3 regions of the Providencia rettgeri genome follow, and region 2 is predicted to be linked to each of the others. Evidence: predicted binding sites of a transcription regulator. Region 2 holds the regulator's gene; each other region holds the start of a gene.
The links. Region 2 encodes ArgR, which controls arginine synthesis, uptake and breakdown. Its sites were predicted from a motif close to ANTGAATAAAAATACANT; they were not measured.

Region 1 (8,112 bases), 600 kb from region 2:
GGTTTTTGCCAACGGATGTTAGTGCACAATGCTTTTGAATCGGGTGTACTGTTTGAACAAACGATGATCCAAGATGAATTTCCGATTCAAAAACAAGCTTGTGCAGATTTTTGGCGACGTCATTTTTACCCGCTTGATTATTCGATGACAAAGGTTGTGCAGTCTGAATGGAATGGTCCAGAGGCACTTTTAGCTGAAATAAGGCCTTTCTTACAAGGGGATATGCCACAAATCATTAATCAACCTAACGTACCGGAATCCTTGGAAGAACGGCATCAACGCTTAATTTCTCTGATTGAATCGGTCAAATCCTCTTGGCGGGAAAACGCGGGTGATTTTGAAAAACTGATTACAGATTCAGATGTTGATAAACGAAGTTACAGTTCTCGTTTTCTGCCTAATTGGCTGATAAAAATCGGCGAATGGGTAGATGAAAAAACAGAGGATTACGAACTACCAAAAGATCTTGTGCGTTTTTCCCAATCCGTATTACATGAAAAATCAAAAAGTGGTCAAGGACCTGTACATGTCGTTTTTCAAAAGATAGATGAGTTGCTTTCCCAACCATTAACCTTAAAAGATCTGGTTATTCCACTGGCTATTTCGCAAGTTAGGCAAACTATTATCGATGAAAAGCACCGTCGTGGCGAAATGGGGTTTGATGACCTCTTAACGCGTTTAGATGGTGCACTTAGCCATGAAGGGGGCAGATTTTTAGCACAGGCAATTAGCCAGCGCTTTCCTGTCGCGATGATCGATGAGTTTCAGGATACTGACGCGCAGCAATACCGTATTTTTCAGCGAATTTATCAAGGCGTTGATAACACAGCTCTTTTATTTATCGGTGATCCAAAACAAGCTATCTATGCTTTTCGTGGTGCGGATATTTTCACCTACATAGAAGCGAAAAAGGAAGTTAGTGCTCACTATACTTTGGAGACCAACTATCGCTCTTCTCAATGTATGGTTGAAGCTATAAATCGCGTATTTAGCCATTGTCAGTCACCTTTTATTTTCGATCAAATTCCCTTTCAGCCAGTTAACTATGCAACACAAAATGCAGGGAAAAAACTGATCCACAAAGGTCATGAGGTCAAGGCTTTGACTTTTTGGCAGTTAGATGCAGAAGCAGTTTCTGTCTCTGAATATGAACAAGCAACAGCAACACAATGTGCAACACACATTGCGCAGTATCTACAAGGTGGGTTTAAAGGGGAAACATACTTTGTGGATAATCAACAACGCTTCCCTGTTACTGCCTCTGATATTACAGTGTTGGTGCGTAGCCGCCGTGAAGCTGGGTTAATTCGAGACGCCTTAAATCAGCTAAATATCTCTTCTGTTTTTCAATCAAATAGAGAAAGTGTGTTTTCAACTCCCGAAGCAAGGGATTTATTATGGTTGTTGCAGGCCGTGTTGACGCCTGAAAAAGAGCGAGTGCTACGCAGTGCATTAGCTACGGGGATTTTAGGGTTAACCGCGAAAGATATCGATGAGCTTAATCATGATGAAAAAGCATGGGAGGCGCTCGTCGATGAGTTTTCACGTTATTCCATTGTTTGGCAAAAACGCGGTGTATTGCCTATGTTGAGAATGATAATGTCACAGCGCCATATTGCTGAAACATTATTATCGACAACAGATGGTGAAAGGCGGTTGATGGATGTCATGCATATTGGCGAATTATTGCAGGAAATGTCACTTCAACTTGAAGGTGAGCACACACTAACTCGCTGGTTAGCACAACAAATTGCTCATCCTGACCACCAGTCAGATGCCCAACAAATGCGCTTGGAAAGTGATAAACATCTGGTTCAAATTAGCACTATTCATAAATCTAAAGGTCTTGAATATAAAATTGTGTGGTTGCCTTTTGCCAGCAACTTCTTACCGCAATCAAAAGGTTTATATCATGATAGAAATGATTATGGTACGCGCCTCGATTTAGAAGATAGTGAAGAAACCGTTGCTTTAGCAGATGAAGAGCGTTTAGCAGAAGATCTCCGATTATTGTATGTGGCATTAACTCGTGCGATTTACCATTGTAGCGTCGGTATTGCCCCATTAATAAAGGGCAATAGAAAGAAAAGCGGTGAAACGGACTTACATTTATCTGCTCTGGGTTATGTTATACAAAAAGGGGAAGCTGGTGACAACTTACTGTTAAACAGTATGTTAAATGAAATCAGTAATGAAGTTATTGATGTCGCTACGATTACTCAGCTTGAAATAGACAGATTAATGTTAGATGCCGAAGTGCATGATGAATTAATGGCCAGAGAGCTAACTCGTGATTTTGACGATCATTGGAGAGTTACAAGTTACTCAGGGCTGAGTTATGGCTTAAGTCATACAGAGGTTGATCAAATCGTTTCGCCGTTACAATTGGCGACTTCATTGGCCCCAAAAATGGATACCGAAGCCAGTGTTGATATCGGGCAACCGGAAGAAGAAAGCGATGCTATCCTAACGCCTCATCAGTTTCCTAAAGGCGCATCACCAGGCACTTTTTTGCATACATTGATGGAAGAAATCAATTTTAGCGAGCCTGTTTCCCTTGAGTGGTTAACGGAGCAACTCGAAGCCTCAGGGTTTGATACTGTGTGGGCACCTATGCTGAAAGAATGGTTAAAAGTCATTGTCGATGCGCCGTTAGCGGAGGATGGCCTCTGTTTATCGGCATTGCAGCCTCAAGATCAACTGGACGAAATGCAGTTTTATTTACCCATTGACGCCATCATTAATGCAAGCAACTTAGATAGTATTACTCACCAATATGATCCTCTGTCTAAACGATGCCCGCCATTAAATTTTGAAAAAGTTCAGGGAATTTTAAAAGGGTTTATCGACTTAACGTTTTATTGGAATGGAAAGTTCTATTTACTTGATTATAAGTCGAATTATCTTGGTGAAGATGCGTCATATTATACACAAGATGCGATGGCTGAAGCGATGATAGATCATCGCTATGATTTACAATATCAACTATATTCATTGGCGCTACATCGTTATTTAAAACAGCGTTTGCCTGACTATGATTACGAAACTCATTTCGGTGGTGTCTATTATCTCTTTTTAAGAGGAATTGATAGCGCTAATTTGAGAAATGGCATTTTCTTTTATCGCCCAGTCAATGGGTTTATTCAAGCTCTTGATCAACTGTTTAGCAATACACAGGATAAGGAGAAGTGCGAATGAAATCTCTTTTTAATCAAGGGATTGAACAGCGGATTTTTACACCTTTAGATGTGCAATTTGCTTACAGCATCGCGGATGAAAGCCATCCCATTTTATTGGTGGTGGCTGCGTTATTGAGTGCGGAAACTATGACCGGACATGTCTGTTTAGCGCTATCCGATGTGACTCTTGAGAACCTATTTTTAGGGCGGCATCAGGAACTGGCTAATGATTTTTGGCTCAAAATGGGGCAACCTGATGAAAAAACTATTATTCAAGCAATTAAAAATTCAAATGCGGTTTCTTTAACATCAGAAAATAGGCTGTCACCGCTGTTGCTTTCGGGCGATTATTTGTATTTTCAGCGTATGTGGCAATATGAACAGTGTGTCGCCCACTTTTTTTCTAATACATCAGCGATAAGTTGTCAGAATCAACACATTCAATCAGTTTTAGATGGCTTATTTCCTATTTCAGATGAAATTGATTGGCAAAAAATTGCTGCGGCAGTGGCTGTAACAAGCCGAGTCTCTATTATCTCTGGGGGACCAGGAACGGGAAAAACGACGACAGTTGCCCGCATACTGGCGGCTTTAATTAAGCTGGAAACCCGAAATGAGCATCAATTAATCATTGAACTGGCAGCACCTACCGGAAAAGCTGCGGCGAGGTTAACAGAATCCCTAGGTAATGCGATGAAAGAGATGCCATTAACGGATAGAGAGAGAGAAATTTTACCAAACCAAGCGAAAACCTTGCATCGGTTATTGGGTGCTCAACCTGAAAGTCAGCAGTTCCGCTTTAATCGCAATAATTTATTATCATTAGATATCTTAATTATTGATGAAGCATCTATGGTTGATTTACCGATGATGGCAAAACTGATTGAGGCTCTACCTGAACATGCAAAATTGATTTTTCTCGGTGATAAAGACCAACTGGCCTCGGTAGAGGCGGGCGCGGTATTGGGCGATATTTGCCAGTTTGCCGATATTGGCTATAGCGTGGAAAGAGCGAAACAATTGGCAGAAATTACGGGTTATTCACTTGATGAATATTCTTCAACTGAAGGCCCTGTTATTCGTGATAGCTTGTGTTTATTACGTAAAAGTTATCGTTTTTCTGCCCAATCAGGTATTGGGCAGCTTGCTTTTGCGGTTAACGAAGGAAATGCCACTCGAGCTCAAAAATTGTTAAATCAGGGATTAGTGGATGTGCATAATTATGTGCAAGAAACAGCTGATGATTATGTGAAAATTTTACTTGATGCTTCTGCCTGTTATGAAGATTACTTGCTTGCAGTGAAAGCCAATAAAACACCAGAAGAAATTTTATCTAAGTTTAATCAATATCGATTGTTAACAGCGCTAAGAGAAGGGCCTTTTGGTGTTGTAGGGTTAAATGAAAAACTAGAAAAGTTACTTCATCGTCAAGGTTTAATTAATCGCCCTTATAACCCGTTGAATCGGCATTATGCGGGGCGGCCGATAATGATCAGTCGTAATGATAGCCCATTAGGGCTTTTTAATGGGGATATTGGTATCATTTTACCTGATGAAGAGGGCGCGCTTAGGGCTTATTTTCAATTCCCTGATGGCAGCATTCGTGGGGTTCAGCCTAACCGGCTTCCCTCACATGAAACTGCTTATGTGATGACAGTCCATAAATCTCAAGGTTCGGAGTTTGCTCATACCGCATTTGTTTTACCCCAATTATATTCACCCGTTATTACTCGAGAATTGGTATACACCGCAATCACTCGAGCAAAAAAAGAACTTTCCCTTTATGGCAACCCGAAGGTATTGCGTCGAGCAATTGAAACACCAACCAAGCGTCGTAGTGGGTTAAAGAGGCAGTTAATGTAACCATTGCAAGAGGATGTTTGGGTAACTAAATGACCTAACTTGCTAATAATAATGATTTAAAGGTAATGATATGGATAACCCGCAAGAGATGACAACAGTAACCGTTACGTTAAATGCGAGATTAGAGCCTGTTAGACGTGCAGATTTAGAAGATGCTTTTGACGAAGTCATGAAAAGTCTGAATAAAGATATTCATGTGACAGGGGGTGGGACACTATTAAGCGATAATGGTGAAGCACAAGAATGTGATATTGAAATTGCCATGGCTGATGCTAGTGATGAAAATATTAGCATGATAATTCAATTGTTTACATCCATGTTAGCACCGAAAGGTTCTCGTTTATTTATTCATGGTGAAGATGTTCGCATTGATTTTGGTGAACACGAAGGTTTAGCCGTTTATTTTAACGGTACTGAGCTTGCGGATGAAGTTTATGAGAATGGTGATATTAACGATGTTTTTGACGTGTTAGATGAAGCTGTTGAAGATATCGGTAGTATCCATGGTGTATGGGATGGTCCAACAGAAACCGCATTCTACTTTTATGGTAGTTCATTTGCTGAAATGGAAGCGGCAATAAAGCCACATTTGGCCGCTAACCCACTTTGTGAAAAGGCAAGAATTGTGCAAATTGCTTAAGCCAATAGTGATTAGCAATTAAACGTTCCCCCAAAATTAGACATCCGTGTGTAATTTGGGGGATTGTACTAACCGATACTTGTTTTATGGCAAGCTAAGATCCGACTATTTATCAGATTGGCCCTTTAAATCTAAAATTAAAATTTTAGAACGGCGTTGGTAATTATATAAAGCCTGTTTTTTCAATGGCAGCATGTCAATTTCAGCAGGTATAAAGCCTCGTTCTTGGAACCAATGGATGCTGCGGGTGGTTAAGACGAACAATTTCTCTAAACCAAATTGTTTTGCTTGCACAGCAATACGGTGAAGCAGTTCTTCCCCTCGAGCAGAGCTTCGGTAGTCAGGATGGACAGCGACGCAAGCCATTTCACCTAATTTTTCATCTGGATATGGGTAAAGCGCTGCGCATGCAATGACCAAGTTGTCCCGTTCGATGATCGTGAATTTATCAATTTCCATTTCGAGTTGTTCGCGGGAGCGGCGAACGAGGATCCCTTGCTGTTCTAATGGACGAATTAATTCCAGAATGCCCCCAATATCATTAATATTCGCACGACGAATTTGCTCCGCACTTTCCATTACGATTTGCGTACCGATACCATCACGGGAGAACAATTCTTGGATAAGCGAGCCATTCTCTTGGTAGCTTAACAGGTGGCTACGACGTACCCCTCGGCGACAAGCTTTTGCTGCACCACGTAAGAAACGTACCGTTCCTGAATAATAATCCCCTTCAGACTCAAGCTCTTGAATTCGATTTTCGGCTTCGTTTGGAAACAGCTCAGATAAAATATTGCCATCTTTATCCGCAACACCTTGGGAAGAGCAGAATCCGATGAGTTTTTCTGCCTTCATTTTTACGGCCAGTTGGGTGGCAATTTCTTCGGAAGTAAGATTAAAGCTTTCCCCTGTCACAGAAACTGCAACTGGGCCGATTAAGACAATAGAGCCATTATCTAACTGATTATTAATTGCTTCTTCATTTATGCGACGAATTCTGCCACTGTGGCAGTAATCAACACCGTCATCAACGCCAAGCGGTTGTGCTATCACAAAATTCCCACTGACCACATTAATGTGAGCGCCTTGTAATGGTGTATTACTTAAGCTCATCGATAAACGAGCGGTAATATCCAGTTGTAACGCACCTGACGCCTGTTTAACATATTCAAGCGTATTTGAATCAGTCACTCGTGTATGTTTATGATAAACGGCATCATATTTATGCTCAGCTAAAATATCCTCAATTTGAGGGCGCGCGCCATAGACCACAACGATTCGGATCCCTAAGCTATGTAATAATCCTATATCATTGACAATGCTTGGGAAATTCTCATGCGCAATCGCTTCACCACCAAGCATAATAATAAAAGTTTTGCCGCGGTGGGCGTTTATATAAGGTACCGAATGGCGAAACTCATCAACCAACTCGGTGCTGCGCTCTTTCATAACAACCCTCTTGAGTGAATTTTTATTCGTTAATAATGTATTTTTATTCTTTTTGACAAAAAATATCAAGTAAAAGATGGTATAAAAAAATAACAAATATATTTTTAAGGGTTACATATCTTTAAATATAAATGTGTATTATTAATGACAGAAGTCACATGATTAGTTAGAGTGCTTATTTCTGGCCAAATAATTGGCATATATTCTAAAATCACTTTATTTTTCAGTTTTAGGTTCGGAATTATTGATGAGTCAGCAAGATCACAGCCCATCTAAGCGCCGTTTTATTCAAGGTGCCGCCGCAGTTATGTTACTGAGCGTTAGCCCATTCGGTTTTTCTGCGAATAGCAGCGTGATCGCTGTACGTATTTGGCCTGCGTCGAGTTACACCCGTGTGACGCTTGAATCAAGTGTTCCGCTAAAGTACCGCCAGTTTGTGCTAAATGACCCAGAGCGGATTGTTGTCGACCTTGAAGGGGTGCAACTCAATAATGTCCTCAAACAGATGGGAGCCCAAATTCAAACTCGTGATCCTTACCTAAAATTGGTTAGGGTGGGGCAGTTTGACCCTAAAACAGTGCGTCTTGTTTTTGAAGTTAAAAATAAAGTGACCCCGCAATTCTTCACTATGTCGCCAGTAGGAGAGTTTAAGCACCGCTTAGTTCTTGATTTCTATCCGGGTAAAGGGGTGGATACGACTGATGATCCATTGCTGGCATTACTTGAGGATTACAATAAAGGTGACCTCGAAGAAAGTATGCCTGCACAAGCGAAAAAACCGGGCAAAGCGGGAACTGACCGGCCAATTATTATTATGATTGACCCTGGGCACGGTGGGGAAGACCCTGGTGCAATAGGGAAATATAAAACGCGTGAAAAAGACGTCGTTTTGCAAATTGCTCGGCGTTTGAAAGCGCTGATCGATAAAGAACCGAAAATGCGCGTATATATGACACGTAATGAGGATGTGTTTATTCCATT
Region 2 (8,112 bases):
AACCATAATATCCAAAATGGCTTAATGGCCATTGCTGCGGCTCACCATGTAGGGGTGCCAGCTAAAGAAGCCTGTCTTGCTTTGGATAAATTTATCAATGCGCGCCGTCGCCTTGAACTGCGTGGCGTGGAAAATGGGGTGAGCGTCTATGATGACTTTGCTCATCATCCAACCGCGATTTTAGCCACACTCGAAGCGTTACGCAGCAAGGTCGGTGGAACTTCCCGTATTATTGCGGTGTTAGAGCCTCGCTCAAATACCATGAAAATGGGAGTGAATAAAAACGATATCGCCCCAGCTTTAGGTCGTGCCGATGAAGTCTTTTTATTCCAACCGGCCAACATTCCTTGGATGGTCACGGATATCGCTGAAAAATGCGTACAACCCGCCCGTTGGAGTGCCGATGTTGATGCACTGACCAATATGGTCATTGAAACCGCACAACCCGGCGACCATATCCTAGTCATGAGCAATGGTGGCTTTGGCGGTATCCATGGGAAATTACTCGCAGGCTTAAAAGCCAAAGCGGAAATTGAACTGGATGAATAATTAAGCCTGTTAGTGATGGGCTCAATAAATCCCAGTGATCCTTAAGGTTGCTGGGTTTTTTATTGCTGAGAGTATTTATCTTTCCTGCTGTTTTTACCGCTAAAAATGTCAAAAAATAACCAAAAAAATGAATGGATATGTTAATCAACGATTATGCTTATTTCACTCATTTAATGCTGCGTTGAGAGACGCTTGCCGAGTTCACAAGGCGGCGAACTTCTTGCCTTGCCTAAAATGGCGTTAATTCGAATAAAAATTGACCATCAAAGATACACTCCCCCCTAGAAGACGGTTGGTCTATCACCCAGCTTAATGTCACGGGGTTATCCATTTCTTTCTTTAAGCTGCCCATATAGCAGTCTAACGAATCGGTAAAAAGATGGAACAAACACCCAACCGCGATGGCTTTCAGCTTCCACGATGGCATAAACAGTAGGATAACATAGGCTATAGCGGCCCAAAGGGAGTGAAGAGGATGGAAACCAATACCACAGCGATCCGGATCGAAAATAGGATCTGCCAACAAGTGATCTAAATCGATAGCCATCGTTGCAATCATAATCAAAGCGGCTAACTTCCATTTTTCTCGCCAAAACAGATAGGCGAACAAAATTGGCATTAAAAAATGAAAGCTATAATGCACAATGTTGCGAAAAATCTCGAATAGCACGATAAAGTCCTTAATTATGGCGTCAATAAAAAGGGGGAAAACCGATGCTTTTCCCCCTGAATTTGACATCAATGGTTGATGTTATTAACTAGAGCTCTTGCTCAAACAGCGCTAAAATGGCTTCGTATAGTTCTTTCGTCGTGAAGTTATTTGCAGGGGTAGAGAAAATCGTATCATCTCCTGCGATACTGCCTAAAATGCCTTCTGCTTTACCTAATGAGTCCAGTAAGCGAGCAATTAACTGAGCAGCACCAGGGCTAGTTCTTATCACGACAACCGAAGGGTTGTAATCAATATCTAAAACGAGATTTTTCAATGGGCTGGTGGCGGTTGGCACACCGGGTTCAGCGGGGAGGCAATACACCATTTCCATTTTCGCATTGCGAGTACGAACGGCACCAAACTTGGTGAGCATTCTGGAAATTTTAGATTGATTAATGTTTTCGTAGCCTTCTTCCTGCAAAGCCGTGACAATTTCAGCCTGAGAGCTAAATTTTTCTTCTTTGAGTAGGGCTTTAAAAGCCTTAACTAAGTCTTCTTGTTTAGACGGAGTGCGCATAATTAACCCATTCATCGGCATTAAACTAAGTTGTATTATCCGTAAAAGTGCATTTTTATGCAACAAAATTGCGTTATGATGATTTAATAATCAATGATAATGGTGCTATTTGGCTTTTATGTTATCCCGTTTATAGTGGTTATGGGTAATTAATCTTAAAGAGTGAGTAAGAAAATTAGCATAAGATATCAATAAATTTACTCAATGAATGTTGTAAAATCATTGTTAATAAACTGGTTTTTGCTTGAATAATGAGCAGTAAAAACAACTTATTGTGCGAAAAGCAATAGTGAGAAAAACTATTTGTTAAAAAAGTGCCCGTTATCTCATTAACAGATAAGGAATTTGTTTAGAATAGAAAGAATTAGTCAACGAATTCTCTAGCGTTAAACTCTCTCTCTATCTGTTAACAAATTGTTTTTTATACGTAATGTGTTGAGTGTATAAACAAATAAAGTGATATCTTTTTAAAGTACAAATTAAGGAGTTTCAGAATGAAAGTTGCAGTCCTAGGTGCAGCAGGTGGTATCGGTCAGGCTCTCGCCCTTCTTCTCAAAAACCAGCTTCCAGCGGGTTCAGAACTCTCCCTCTACGACATCGCACCCGTCACTCCAGGTGTTGCTGCTGACTTAAGCCACATCCCAACGGATGTTAAAGTGGCCGGTTTTGCTGGTGAAGATGCGAAACCTGCACTGAAAGGTGCGGACATTGTTCTTATATCTGCCGGTGTTGCACGTAAACCAGGTATGGATCGTTCTGACCTGTTTAACATCAACGCGGGTATTGTTCGTAACCTCGTTCAACAAATCGCAGAAACTTGCCCGAAAGCATTAATTGGTATCATCACTAACCCAGTGAACACCACAGTTGCAATCGCTGCCGAAGTTCTGAAAAAAGCAGGCGTATACGACAAAAACCGTTTATTCGGTGTGACCACATTAGATATCATCCGTTCTAATACCTTTGTTGCTGAATTAAAAGGTAAAAATGTCAATGATATCGAAGTCCCCGTTATCGGTGGTCACTCAGGTGTGACAATCCTCCCATTACTGTCTCAAATCCCAGGTGTTACCTTCACTGATGAAGAAATCGTCGCACTGACTAAGCGTATTCAAAACGCAGGTACTGAAGTGGTTGAAGCTAAAGCAGGTGGCGGATCAGCGACACTGTCTATGGGCCAAGCTGCGGCACGTTTAGGTTTATCCCTTATTCGTGGTCTACAAGGTGAAAGCAACATTGTTGAATGTGTTTACACTGAAGGTGAAGGTGAACATGCACGTTTCTTCGCACAACCTGTTGTTTTAGGTAAAAACGGTATCGAAAAACACCTGCCAATCGGTAAATTAAGCGCATTTGAAGAAAAAGCGCTGAAAGATATGTTAGATGTCCTGAAAAAGGATATCGAATTAGGTGAAAAATTCATTAATGGCTAATGACCATTAAATGTCCCTGAAAAAGAAGGTTGAGTTTTTAAAAGAACTCAACCTTCAGACTGCTGACAAACATAACATGTTTGGCGGCAGGTTGGATAGATTTTGAAAATAAACAAGGAAAATCAATATATTGATTTTCGCCTGATAACACAAAGTGGGAAAAACCACGCTTTTTCCCGCTTTGTCAACAACCTCAAGGTTGAGTTTTTAAAAGAACTCAACCTTTTTGTTTTCTGTCCTATTACGATGCATGTTGCCGCATCCAGTGATCCCAATGGGGATCTGACGGTATTTTTTCGACTAAAAAATCAATAAACGTTCTGATCTTTGGTGAGTGCGTATGAGTTGGATGATATAAAGCATACAGCGCAAAAGGTGTTGATTTTGGGTCGTAATCTAGCAAGACAGGGATCAACTCTCCATTTTCAATATAATTTCCTAACATATAAGTTGGTAAGCAAACTATACCTTGGTGGCAGCGCGCTGCTTCTAATAGACCTAAGCTACTATTTACTTCAATCATATTATTGATTTCTAAAGGATAGGCGCTGCCATCTTTATCTGTCATTCGCCACGTGTCAGGAATATTCGGGTTAATTAAGCAATTATGTGATGCAATATCGGCGGGAGATTGGGGAATACCATAACGCTCGAAATACGTTCGGCTGCCACAATATACCCAATTAATATTACAAATTTTTCGTAATGCGAAATTCTCAGGTGGGTGGCTAGTAATACGTAATGCAATATCAAAATCCACTTCATTTAAATTAATGAGCTCATCATTGAGATCAACGGATAAACTTACCTTGGGATTTGTTTCACGGTATTCACTGTAGATTTGCATTAAATGGCAGACTCCAAATGCAATAGAACAGGTGATTTTTAATTGCCCTTGAGCATGCTGATAAAAACTGGCGGTATTGATCAGTGAATCATCGAGATCGGCTAATAAATTTTGCGATCGTTGCAATAAATAGCGCCCAGCATCCGTCAAAATAAAATTTCGAGTTGTCCGCTTTAGTAATACAACGCCCAGTTGGTCTTCTAGTTGTTGTAACCCTCGGCTAACAGATGATGGCGTTACATTGAGCTTCTTTGCGGCCAGACTAAAACTATTGCATTCGACGATTTTGATAAATAACTCCAAGTGTCGAAAAATCGCGTAGCTGTCAATTTTTGCTTTAAACGCAAAAGTGTTTTTATTTATTAGCATTGTCCTGCCCTATTAAACCCATTTATTCCAGCATACTATAATTGTGAATTTATCTCAGTTTACTCGTGCCACACCAGTATTAAAAAACGGTGATAACTAAAAACTAGCGCCGACAAAATAATGTTGTTCCTAACTTTTTGAATAATTAAATCTATAACGTTGAGGAATAGACTATGTCTAATAGTATTCAGGCAAGTGCAGACCATCCGATTGATACCAAAAAGATCCCTTTTACAAAATATGATGTGGGGTGGGTTATTTTATGTATCGGGATGGCAATTGGCTCAGGGATTGTATTTATGCCTGTGCAAATTGGTATTAAAGGGATTTGGGTCTTTATTGCTGCAACCCTGCTTTCTTATCCAGCAATTTATTGGTTACAAAATTTGTATCTGAGAACCTTATCAGAGTCTGAAGAGTGCAATGACTATGCCAGTGTTATTACACAATACTTAGGCAAAAACTGGGGGATAGCCTTAGGGATCGCGTATTTCTTAATGTTATTGCACGGTATGTTTTCTTACTCACTGGCGGTCACTTTTGACAGTGCTTCTTACATTAAAACATTTGGGTTAACTGAAGGCTTATTATCGGATTCTGTCTGGTACGGGTTGATTATTATTTCCGTATTAGTGGCGATAGCAGCCCAAGGGGAGCGGTTACTATTTAAAGTATCAGGCCCAATGGTTATCGTGAAATTTGGCATTATTGTGTTACTTGGTGTTGTTATGGTGCCGTATTGGAACTTTGGCAATATCACGGCTTTCCCTGATTTTCTGCCCTTTATGCGAGATGTTTTCTTAACATTGCCATTTACTTTGTTCTCCATTTTATTTGTGCAGATCTTAAGCCCAATGAATATTGCGTATCGTAAGGTAGAAAGTGATAAACGTATCGCTACGTACCGTGCGATACGGGCTAACCGTGTTGCTTATATTATTTTAGCTGTAGCGGTATTGTTTTTTGCATTTTCTTTTACTTTCTCAATTAGCCATGAACAAGCGGTATCTGCCTTTGAGCAAAATATTTCTGCATTAGCAATTGCTGCTCAAGTAATACCGGGCTCGGTTGTGAAAGTGATGACTGCGTTACTCAATATTTTTGCTATCTTAACGGCATTCTTAGGGATCTATTTAGGCTTCCAAGAGGCGATAAAAGGCATTGTGGTGAATATTATCAGCCGTTTTATTCCAGAAGAGCGGATTAACCAGACAGCATTGCACTATGGGGTATGTTTAGGTGTGATCATTGCGCTGTGGTTCTGGGTTTCAACACGGTTCTCGATCCTGTTCTTTATGCAGCTAGGTGGTCCATTGTTTGGTATCGTCTCTTGCCTGATCCCTTGTTATCTGGTTTACAAAGTGCCTGCACTACACAAATTTAAAGGCCCAACAGTGTGGTTCATCATTTTCTTTGGTGTGTTGCTGTGCCTATCCCCATTCTTTAAATTTTTCGAATAAATAATGATGTTGATGAGAGGATCTCATGAAGAAAAAAGCCGTTTCTGAATTTCATGTTGATACACAAGTCACCCAGCTTGGGAGAGATCCTGCAAAGCAAGCAGGGTTTGTGAACGCGCCAGTTTATCGTGGTTCAACAGTGGTATTCCCAACAGTTGATGACTTAATCAACGATAGAGCCGAATTTAACTATGGTACTGCGGGAACGCCGACCATAAAGCAATTAGAGCAAGCTTGGTCTGCACTTGCAGGGGCAGAAGGCACCGTGCTTTCGCCATCAGGGTTAGGGGCAATTGTATTAGCCTTACTGACGACATTGAAAACGGGTGATCACTTGCTGATGCCAGATAGCGTTTATCGGCCAACTCGTAAATTCTGTCATGGTTTATTGGACAAAATGGGAATTAAGACAACCTATTATGACCCTATGATTGGTGCAGAGATTGAAAAGCTTCTCCAACCAAATACCAGTACTATTTTTTTAGAATCCCCAGGCTCTCAAAGTTTTGAGATCCAAGATGTTCCTGCAATTGTTGATGTTGCGAAACGGCATAATATTGCCACTATCATCGATAATACATGGGCAACACCTTTGTTCTTTAAAGCACATAAGATGGGCTGTGATATCTCGTTAGAAGCAGGCACAAAATATTTAGGTGGTCACTCTGATTTACTGATGGGGATTGTCTCTGCCAACCAAGCGTGGTGGCCTAAATTACGTGAAACTTATGATTACATGGCGATGCTACCGGGAGCAGAAGACTGCTTTCTTGCTTTGCGCGGACTGAGAACGTTACCGATCCGTTTAAAAGAAGCTCAAGAAAGGGCACTCAATATTGCTCACTGGTTGAAAGAACGCCCTGAAGTGATCCGTATCTTACACCCCGCATTTACTGACTGTCCGGGGCATGAAATATGGAAAAGGGATTTCACAGGATCATCTGGGTTATTCTCCATCGTATTAGATCCTAAATACACCCAAGCAGATATTGCCAATATGCTGGATGGCTTATCGATTTTTGGCATGGGATATTCATGGGGTGGCTTTGAAAGCTTAATTATTCCGTTTGACTGTGCAGAATACCGTACTGTAACCCAGTGGCAACCGGGGGGACCAACATTACGCCTCCAAATTGGTTTAGAAAACTTGGATGACTTAAAGCAAGATTTAGCTGACGGCTTTATGCGGATGAAATAATATTTTTCCCGATTGGGTGATGATAAGAAGATAAAGCCGTGAATAAATTGGGTTATTATTCACGGCCTTATAGCTATTTTCATTCGGTTTTAATCTTCCTCTGGTATTTTTTCTCTTACTTTCCTTTCTAATAAATTACCTGTAATTGGGTCGTAATATCGGCTTGGCCAAATCTCAGATGGGTGGATGCCTAAAAAGTTGGCAATAATCCATTCACCTTTAGGCCAAGGACGTGAAAGGGCATTCGCGAGTGTTGAAGAACTCAGTCCTGCTTCACGCGAAATAGCTGCAAGTGTAGTTCCACGCTTACGTAATGCTGCGATGATGTCGGCTGGGTGCCAGTCTGACTTCCGTAAAATCATTTTTTAGTCCTTTTTTCATTCAGAATCATGTAGAGTTAGTGGTACGAGTAACGGGATATTGTGATACATTCAATACAATCGTCCTGTTATTGGAAATAAAATAACAGAAATTTTCTAAAATAATTTCTGGTTTTTTCTAAAAATTCTATTTTATGAAACTACCGTGGTTTTTGTGAAATTAAATAGAAAACCTGAGTTAATAACTGTGAATTAAGATAAAACTTTGAAAATAAAACTAACTATTTCGAGTTAGTATTGAGAATGGCGTATTTACTGCTACTCGTTACTTGTATCGGTAATATATCTGCATTACTCAATAAAATTACTCAAATTATTAGCGAGTAAATTATTTAATTGTCTGTTATTAAAAGAAATTAGAATGAAAATAACATATATAGTTTGTATATTATTATTTCCTGTTATTAATAAAATGAACAAGTTAACGGGTTTTAAGAAACTATAGATAGTTTTCAACAACTGTAAACACATTGTCATCGGGACTAGGAGGGTCAGTATGTACAAGGAATGGCTAACAGCGAAAGAGTTGATTGGGTTGCAAGGGCTTCCCATGACAACCCAAGGTATTAACGCCATGGCAAGGCGTGAGAACTGGACGTGTCGTAAAAGAAAAGGTATTCAAGGAAAGGCACTGGAATACCATATTA
Region 3 (8,112 bases), 180 kb from region 2:
AACTTTTATTTAGGAAATAAATATCATGAAAGCAAATAAAATCTCTTCAGTATTAGCATTAACTTTAATCGCAACTTCATTGTTCTCTGCTAATATTCAAGCGAAAGAAAATACGATTAACTTTAAAGCGGCCATTGTTATCCCACCATGTAGCTATGATGTCAATGAAAATGGAGTTGACCTAACTTTTTACAATGATAACACAAAAAAAATGAGCTCTATTTCTATTAATGTTGATAAAGAGAAAAAGTCAGCAGAATGGAAAGTATTAGAGAGCAACCGTAGTATTTATCAGTTGAATTGGACTGATAAAGAAAAAGGATTTGCAATGTTATCAGTTCAGCAAGCTTAATTATTATATAACCTAACCTTTTTAATATAAAACATAGACATATAGCCAACTGATTTTTTTATATAATTTGGTTGTAGGATACTATTATGCAAAATTCAATAATGAACAAAGTATTAACCCTCTCATTAACAGCTTTATTATTACTTTCAGCGTCAAGCTTATGTCGTGCTAATGCCAGTAATGACCAATCCGCGAATATGATTCATTTTTACGGTGCGGTTTTTCATCCTGCATGCACAAATAACATAACAGACAATGAAATTATATTAAATTGCTTAAATGAGAAGACAAATACCACAACCTCAAATATAGCGTTAAATAATGTGACTCAAATAAAAGGTTGGAAAGTCATTAATGATGGTAGAAATGAGTATTCATATAACTGGGTTAATAAAGAAAAGCAGTTAGGAATGTTAACTATCAAATATATTTAAAAAGATACGTGTTATGGGATTTGGGGTAGTCATGCTACCCCCCATTTTTACAGCCAGATAAAAAACTATAAACCCAGCAGAGCTTTCGCTTCCACAATGGCTTTCGCCACCTGCTTCTGAGATACCCCACCTTTAGCTAACCTTTTATCTAAACACGACTGTAACGAAAGAATGTCGTATACATCGAGTTGGATAACATCACTGAATTTTTGCAAATCACTTAACGCCATTTCTTCTAGTGCTTTACCTTGAGCAATTGCAGCGACAACCGCTTCACCGACAATATGATGCGCTTCACGGAAGGGAACGCCTTTTGCGACTAAATAGTCTGCCAACTCCGTCGCATTTGCATAACCTTGTTTGGCTGCTTCTTCACACCGTGGGCGGCGAATTTGAATACCATCGAGAACTAATACAGCCATATGCATACAATCTAACCAAGTATCTAAGGCATCAAATAAACCTTCTTTGTCTTCTTGCATATCTTTGTTATAGGCAAGTGGTAACCCTTTCAAGGTCATCATCATACCCGTTAATGCACCTTGAACTCGCCCACACTTACCACGGATCAGTTCTAGTGCATCAGGGTTTTTCTTTTGCGGCATTAATGAAGAGCCTGACGTAACTTTGTCAGATAACTCAATAAACCCTGCCTCACCGCTATTGAAGAAAATTAAATCCTCAGCAAAACGCGACAAATGCACCATACCAATACTGGCATCAGACAATAATTCGAGGACGTGGTCTCGGTCGGAAACAGTGTCTAAGCTGTTGCGCGTCGCAGATGCAAAACCAAGCCAAGAGGCAAGTTGCTCACGATCAATATCATAAGCGGTTCCGGCTAATGCTCCGCAGCCTAATGGGCTAACATCCAAACGCTTTAAAGTATCTTTTAAACGGCTTTCATCACGCGCTAACATTTCACCATACGCTAGACACCAATGAGCAAATGTCACTGGCTGGGCGCGTTGTAAATGGGTATAACCTGGCATCACTGCGTCTTGGTTGTTTTCTGCTGTGATCACTAACGCTTTTTGGAGTTCAATAACTGCTTCTAGCAATAATGCAACTTGGTCTTTACACCATAGTTTTAAATCTGTCGCGACTTGGTCATTACGACTACGACCTGTATGTAATTTTTTACCCAAATCACCGACTTTATCAATCAGCTTGCCTTCTACCCAACTGTGAATATCTTCCGCATCACTTTGCAGGATCATTTCAGGATTGTCTTTGACTTCTTTTAGCAGTGCATTCAGTGCCTGTTCTAAAGATTGTTGTTCGCTATCTGTCAGCACACCGACAGTAACTAATGATTTTGACCATGCGATTGAACCGATAATATCTTGTTGCGCTAAGCGATAATCAAAACGTAATGAATCATTAAACTGTTTAAACCGCTGATCTGCCTGCTGACTAAAACGTCCACCCCAAAGTGCCATAAAGGATCCCTACCTGATTGAAAAAATAAGTTTTTAACGCCCGACAGCAATAGTCGCTGTCGGGTTACTACGATTGACTTTATTTTGCTTTGTTTTGCTCTTTCAACGCACGAATACGTGAAGACAGGGAATAAAGACGGATAAAACCACCAGCATGGCTATGGTCATACACTTCATCTTCACCAAATGTCGCAAACTCTTCTGAATATAAGCTCTTATCTGCTTTCTTCTGAATAGCAGTCACTTGACCTTTATACAGTTTCAGTACTACTTCACCTGTCACATCTTGTGCTAAAGATTCTGCCGCAGCTTGCAATGAATGACGCAATGGTGCGAACCAACGACCATCATAAACCACATAGGACATTTCTAAACCTAACTGTTCACGCCATTTATAGCTATCACGATCTAGCACTAATTGCTCGACACCACGCAGTGCTGCCATCATGATGGTGCCTCCTGGGGTTTCATAACAACCGCGAGATTTCATACCCACTAAACGGTTTTCAACAATATCGATACGACCAACACCGTGTTTCGCACCTAACGTGTTCAATGCTTCTAAACAGCCTAATGGAGACAGCACCTTACCATTAACAGATACCACTTCACCTTGTTTCACACCAACAGTAACCAGTTCTGCTTCGTCTGGTGCGTCTTGTGGATCCACAGTCCATACCCAGCAATCTTGGTTGGCTGCATTCCATGTACTCTCTAGCACACCACCTTCGGTGGAGATATGCCATGCGTTTTCATCACGGCTATAAATTTTTTCAAGGCTAGCTGTTGTCGGGATATTCCGTTCTTTCAGGTAATCGAGTAGGGCTTCACGGGAACGTAAGTCCCACTCACGCCACGGTGCAACCACTTGTAATTGTGGGGCTAATGCCGCATAGGTGCTTTCAAAACGCACTTGGTCGTTACCTTTACCTGTTGCTCCATGGGCAACGGCATCTGCACCCACTTTTAATGCAATTTCAACTTGCGCTTTCGCAATAATTGGGCGAGCCATTGATGTACCTAATAAATAGCTACCTTCATATAACGCACCTGTTTTTAATACTGGATAGATATATTCTTTGACAAACTCTTCGCGTAAATCAACGACATAACATTCTGATGCCCCCGATTGCAGTGCTTTTTTCTCAACACCGACTAAATCTTCTCTGTCTTGTCCCACATCGGCAACAAATGCAACCACTTCACAATCATCATAGTTTTCTTTCAACCATGGAATAATTGCCGATGTGTCCAAGCCGCCTGAGTATGCTAATACTATCTTTTTAATGCCCTTTTTCATAACGTACCTATCCGCTCAATTAATTTATTATGTGTATGGCTCGCTTACGATGCCAAGATCCGAGTTCCAATTGCCGTTCCATTAAACAGCTCAGGAAGTTGTTCTGCGTGACGCCAACTTGCAATATCGACGGAACGTTGTAGTGCAGTGGCTGCCTCTAACGCCGCATTCACTTTCACAATCATTCCATCTGTAATAATTCCCTGCTCAATAAGTTTCTGCGCTTTTTGCGTGGTCATCTCATCAATTTTTTGGCCTTTGCCATCTAAAATGCCGCTGACATCGGACAATAAAACCAGATCCGCATTGAGCGCCTGAGCCACTGCCGTTGCGGCTTGATCTGCGTTCACGTTCATCAGTTCGCCATCTGGCGTTATCCCTATGGAACTGATAATTGGCAAATAACCTGCACCGAGAAGCAATTTCAATAATTTGGCATCTCCCGGTTTCGCATTGCCGACATGACCCAGTTCGTCATTTAGCTGCGTCACCACTGCACTTTGTCCATCACCGAGTGATAACCCCACCGCAGGCAATTGGTGTTTGATGCTCCATGCCAGTAAGGTCTTATTTGCCGTACCCGCTAATGCACCGGTAATAATGTCAATTTGATCAGCTGGTGTGACACGCAGCCCCTGCTTTTTCACAACAGGAAGTTGCAATTTCTGCATTAATTCATCAACTAAACAGCCACCACCATGGACAATCACCAGCTCGCGTTGATGTGCTTGGCGATAGGTTTGAATGGCGGTAAAGAGTTTTTCTAACGCTTCGGTACTATCGAGTAATACTCCGCCCAATTTAATCACTAAGGGTTGCATGGTTTGTCCTTATTAAAGTAATGACTGAGTTTCATTGAAACCAAAACGAATATTCATGCACTGCACGGCTTGTGCGGCGGCACCTTTAAGTAGGTTATCTTCTGTACCGACGAGAATCAGGTGTTCCCCTTTCAATGCATAGCCGATATCACAAAATGGTGTGCCAACGACGGATTTCAATGCAGGAACACCTTTATCGTATAAACGCACTAACGGTTTGTTTTGATAAGCATCTTTAAATGTTTCACCAATTTTCTCCGCCGTAACCCCCGCCTTTACTTTACACGTGATAGTGGCGAGGATCCCCCTTGAGAAATTCCCCAAGTGTGGTGTAAAAATCACTTCCTGCCCCAAATGTGCTGAAATTTCAGGTTGGTGGCGATGAGTGAAAATACCATACGGCTGCAAGCTGACTTCACAGAAACTATTTGTCATTGATGCCTTACGCCCTGCCCCTGATACACCACTCGTTGCGTTGATAACAGGCCACATGCTGTCATCCAATAATTTCGCTTCAATTAACGGTTTTAACGCCAATTGTGATACCGTTGGGTAACAACCCGGTACGGCAATTAGCTGAGCTTGGCGAATTTTATCGCTTTGCCATTCTGCTAAACCGTAAACTGCTTGCATTAACCATTCGGTATTTGTATGTTCAAAGCCATAGTATTGCGTATAAAACGCCGGATCTTGAACACGGTATGCACCTGACAAGTCGAACACCACGCAGCCAGCCTCAAGGAATTGCGGGGCAATATCGTGGCTCACTTCGTGTGCTGTGGCGAGAAAAACGACATCAATCCCTTTTGCCGCCTCAGCAACATCGCTTAATGGCTGCACAGGAAGGTCAATAATGCCTTTATACTGGGGATATAAATCAGAAAAACGTTTATTTGCATCGGCACTTTGCGCAGAAACCATCAATCCTTGAAGGTTAATGTTAGGATGGCGTTGCAAATAAGCGGCTAATTCTGCTCCAGTATAGCCACTGGCCCCGATAATGAGTGTGTTCAACATATGCTTTCTACCTTGTACTCGTGACCCAAACAGTTTAATGTGTATTTTTATTCAAATAAAGTGCATGAATATTGATACTATTATGGATTAAGGCTGTCAACAGTGAATATTAAATTACCTGCATTTATTGAGATTTATCGTCAATTAATTGCCACTCCATCAATTAGTGCGACTGATTCTCATTTGGATCAGAGCAACAAAGCCCTTGTGGAGCTTCTTGCTGGATGGTTAGAGACGCTGGGGTTTTCGGTAAATATTCAACCTGTACCGGAAACACGTGATAAATATAATCTGCTTGCTTCCATTGGCGAGGGTAATGGCGGTTTGATGTTATGTGGTCATACCGATACCGTACCTTTTGATGAGGGTCGTTGGAGTAAAAACCCTTTCGAGCTTACTGAACACGATGGCAAGCTTTATGGTCTCGGCACCGCAGACATGAAAGGCTTTTTTGCTTTTATTGTCGATGCCCTACGCGACATTGATCTTACTAAACTCAAGCGCCCTCTTCATATCCTTGCTACCGCTGATGAAGAAACCTCAATGGCGGGAGCGCGTTATTTTGCAGCGAATACGGCACTGCGCCCTGATTTTGCCATTATCGGTGAACCGACTTCGTTACAACCGATACGTGCTCATAAAGGTCACTTGTCCAACGCGATCCGCATTACGGGCCAATCGGGACACTCAAGCGATCCTGAGCGTGGTGTAAATGCGATTGAGCTAATGCATGAGTCAATTTCTCATTTAATGACACTGAGAAATACATTAAAGGAACGTTTTAATAATCCTGCTTTTGTTATTCCATACCCTACAATGAACTTTGGTCATATTCATGGTGGTGATGCGGCAAACCGTATTTGTGGTTGTTGTGAATTACATATGGATATTCGTCCATTACCGGGGCTAACACTGCAAGATTTGGATGAGCTATTAAATGATGCTCTCGAACCTGTACGGGCAAAATGGCCAGGTCGTTTAGCAATTGAATCAATGCACCCTCCGATCCCCGGTTATGAATGTCCGACCGACCATAAAATGGTCGCAGTGATTGAACAGTTACTTGGTCAAAAAGCAGAGACTGTGAATTATTGTACGGAAGCACCGTTTATTCAGGAACTCTGTCCAACGTTAGTACTCGGCCCGGGTTCCATAGAACAAGCGCATCAACCCGATGAATTTATCGATATGCGCTTTATTGAGCCAACCCGTCAATTAATTAGCCAAATGATTGAACACTTCTGTTTCACTGAATAAATCTGACTAGCCACTGATGCGAGCGCGACACTAACTGAGTCGCGCTTTTTTATCATGAATTTTTTTCCTCTTCTGTTTGAAAAAACATCAGCGTCATAATTTAATTTAAGTATTGACTATTGATGCCGATCTGGTAATTTCTATTTAGACGTCTAAACGTATAGATGCATGTACGGATATAATAACTTATAAAGATCATTGTCAGTCTGCTAATTGCGAGGTTACAGGGTATGAGTTTTTTTCACGCAAATCAGCGCGAAGCGCTAAATCAAAATTTAGCTGAATTAGATGGCCAAATTAATGTTTCATTTGAATTTTTCCCACCTCGCAGTGAAGAGATGGAGCAGACGCTTTGGAAATCCATTGATCGGCTCAAAAATCTCAAACCCAAATTTGTTTCTGTCACCTATGGCGCTAACTCAGGTGAGCGAGATAGAACCCATAGCATTATTAAAGATATCAAAGACAAAACCGGCTTAGTCGCAGCACCTCACTTGACGTGTATCGATGCCAGCAAAGACGAATTAAAAGCTATTGCTCGTGATTATTGGAACAATGGTATTCGTCATATTGTTGCCTTGCGTGGGGATTTTCCTGATAGTAGCCATAAGCCCGATATGTATGCAGCAGATTTGGTTGAATTATTAAAAGGCGAAGCCGACTTTGATATTTCTGTCGCGGCCTACCCCGAAGTTCATCCTGAAGCCAAAAGCGCGCAGGCTGATTTAATTAACCTGAAAAAGAAAATTGACGCAGGGGCTAACCGTGCTATCACTCAATTTTTCTTTGATGTAGAAAGTTATTTACGTTTTCGCGACCGTTGTGTTTCTACCGGCATTGATGTGGAAATTGTGCCAGGGATTTTACCTGTTTCAAACTTCCGCCAATTAGAGCGTTTCGCCAAACTTACCAACGTGCGCATCCCTTCATGGATGAGCAGAATGTATGAAGGGTTAGATGATGACCCAGAAAGCCGTAACCTTGTTGGCGCATCCATTGCGATGGATATGGTGAAAATTCTCAGCCGTGAAGGCGTCAAAGATTTTCATTTTTACACATTAAACCGTTCTGAATTGACCTATGCTATCTGCCATACGCTTGGTGTTAGGCCTTAATGAATTATCGGTGATAAAACCCGCCATTTCTGTTTTATCACCCTCATCCCCACATCATGACATCACCTAAAATAAAGCTGGCTCTGGAATATTCACTGGAATAAACAAAGAAAATCAATATATTGATTTTCGCCTAATAACACAAAGTGGGGAAATCCACCGCTTTTCTCCCACGTTGTCAACAATCTCATCCCATGGCTAAACATGGGGACGTCTTCAACCTGAGGCCGCTAATCAGCGGCCTTTATTTTCCTTATGGAGTACGATTTAGAATTTCCGCGTGTGCACCAACCGGGAAGATGTTTACCTCAGTAAAATCCTCATCTTGATAACCCATAATGCATCCATCAGTCCGCAATTCGTCCAGATCAATC

Region 1: argA (amino-acid N-acetyltransferase) is a predicted target of ArgR. The motif match lies at 7,166-7,183, and genes of this name have one in related genera.
Region 3: argC (N-acetyl-gamma-glutamyl-phosphate reductase) is a predicted target of ArgR. The motif match lies at 5,405-5,422, and genes of this name have one in related genera.

The regions. Positions count from the first base shown of each region.
Region 1 is NZ_CP163512.1:2,620,232-2,628,343, reverse strand. Features, by position in the region: gene recB (exodeoxyribonuclease V subunit beta) at 1-3,198, shown strand, start outside; gene recD (exodeoxyribonuclease V subunit alpha) at 3,195-5,042, shown strand; gene AB6N04_RS11920 (hypothetical protein) at 5,113-5,682, shown strand; gene argA (amino-acid N-acetyltransferase) at 5,788-7,131, opposite strand; gene amiC (N-acetylmuramoyl-L-alanine amidase AmiC) at 7,379-8,112, shown strand, end outside.
Region 2 is NZ_CP163512.1:3,222,161-3,230,272, reverse strand. Features, by position in the region: gene mpl (UDP-N-acetylmuramate:L-alanyl-gamma-D-glutamyl-meso-diaminopimelate ligase) at 1-549, shown strand, start outside; gene AB6N04_RS14725 (DUF6122 family protein) at 779-1,219, opposite strand; gene argR (transcriptional regulator ArgR) at 1,308-1,778, opposite strand; gene mdh (malate dehydrogenase) at 2,273-3,211, shown strand; gene AB6N04_RS14710 (LysR family transcriptional regulator) at 3,453-4,427, opposite strand; gene AB6N04_RS14705 (amino acid permease) at 4,601-5,887, shown strand; gene metC (cystathionine beta-lyase) at 5,913-7,085, shown strand; gene AB6N04_RS14695 (helix-turn-helix domain-containing protein) at 7,175-7,447, opposite strand; gene AB6N04_RS14690 (DNA-binding protein) at 7,962-8,112, shown strand, end outside.
Region 3 is NZ_CP163512.1:3,401,068-3,409,179, forward strand. Features, by position in the region: gene AB6N04_RS15615 (pilus assembly protein) at 26-352, shown strand; gene AB6N04_RS15620 (hypothetical protein) at 439-786, shown strand; gene argH (argininosuccinate lyase) at 852-2,228, opposite strand; gene AB6N04_RS15630 (argininosuccinate synthase) at 2,308-3,528, opposite strand; gene argB (acetylglutamate kinase) at 3,573-4,349, opposite strand; gene argC (N-acetyl-gamma-glutamyl-phosphate reductase) at 4,362-5,366, opposite strand; gene argE (acetylornithine deacetylase) at 5,469-6,623, shown strand; gene metF (methylenetetrahydrofolate reductase) at 6,854-7,738, shown strand; gene AB6N04_RS15655 (MoaF C-terminal domain-containing protein) at 7,992-8,112, opposite strand, start outside.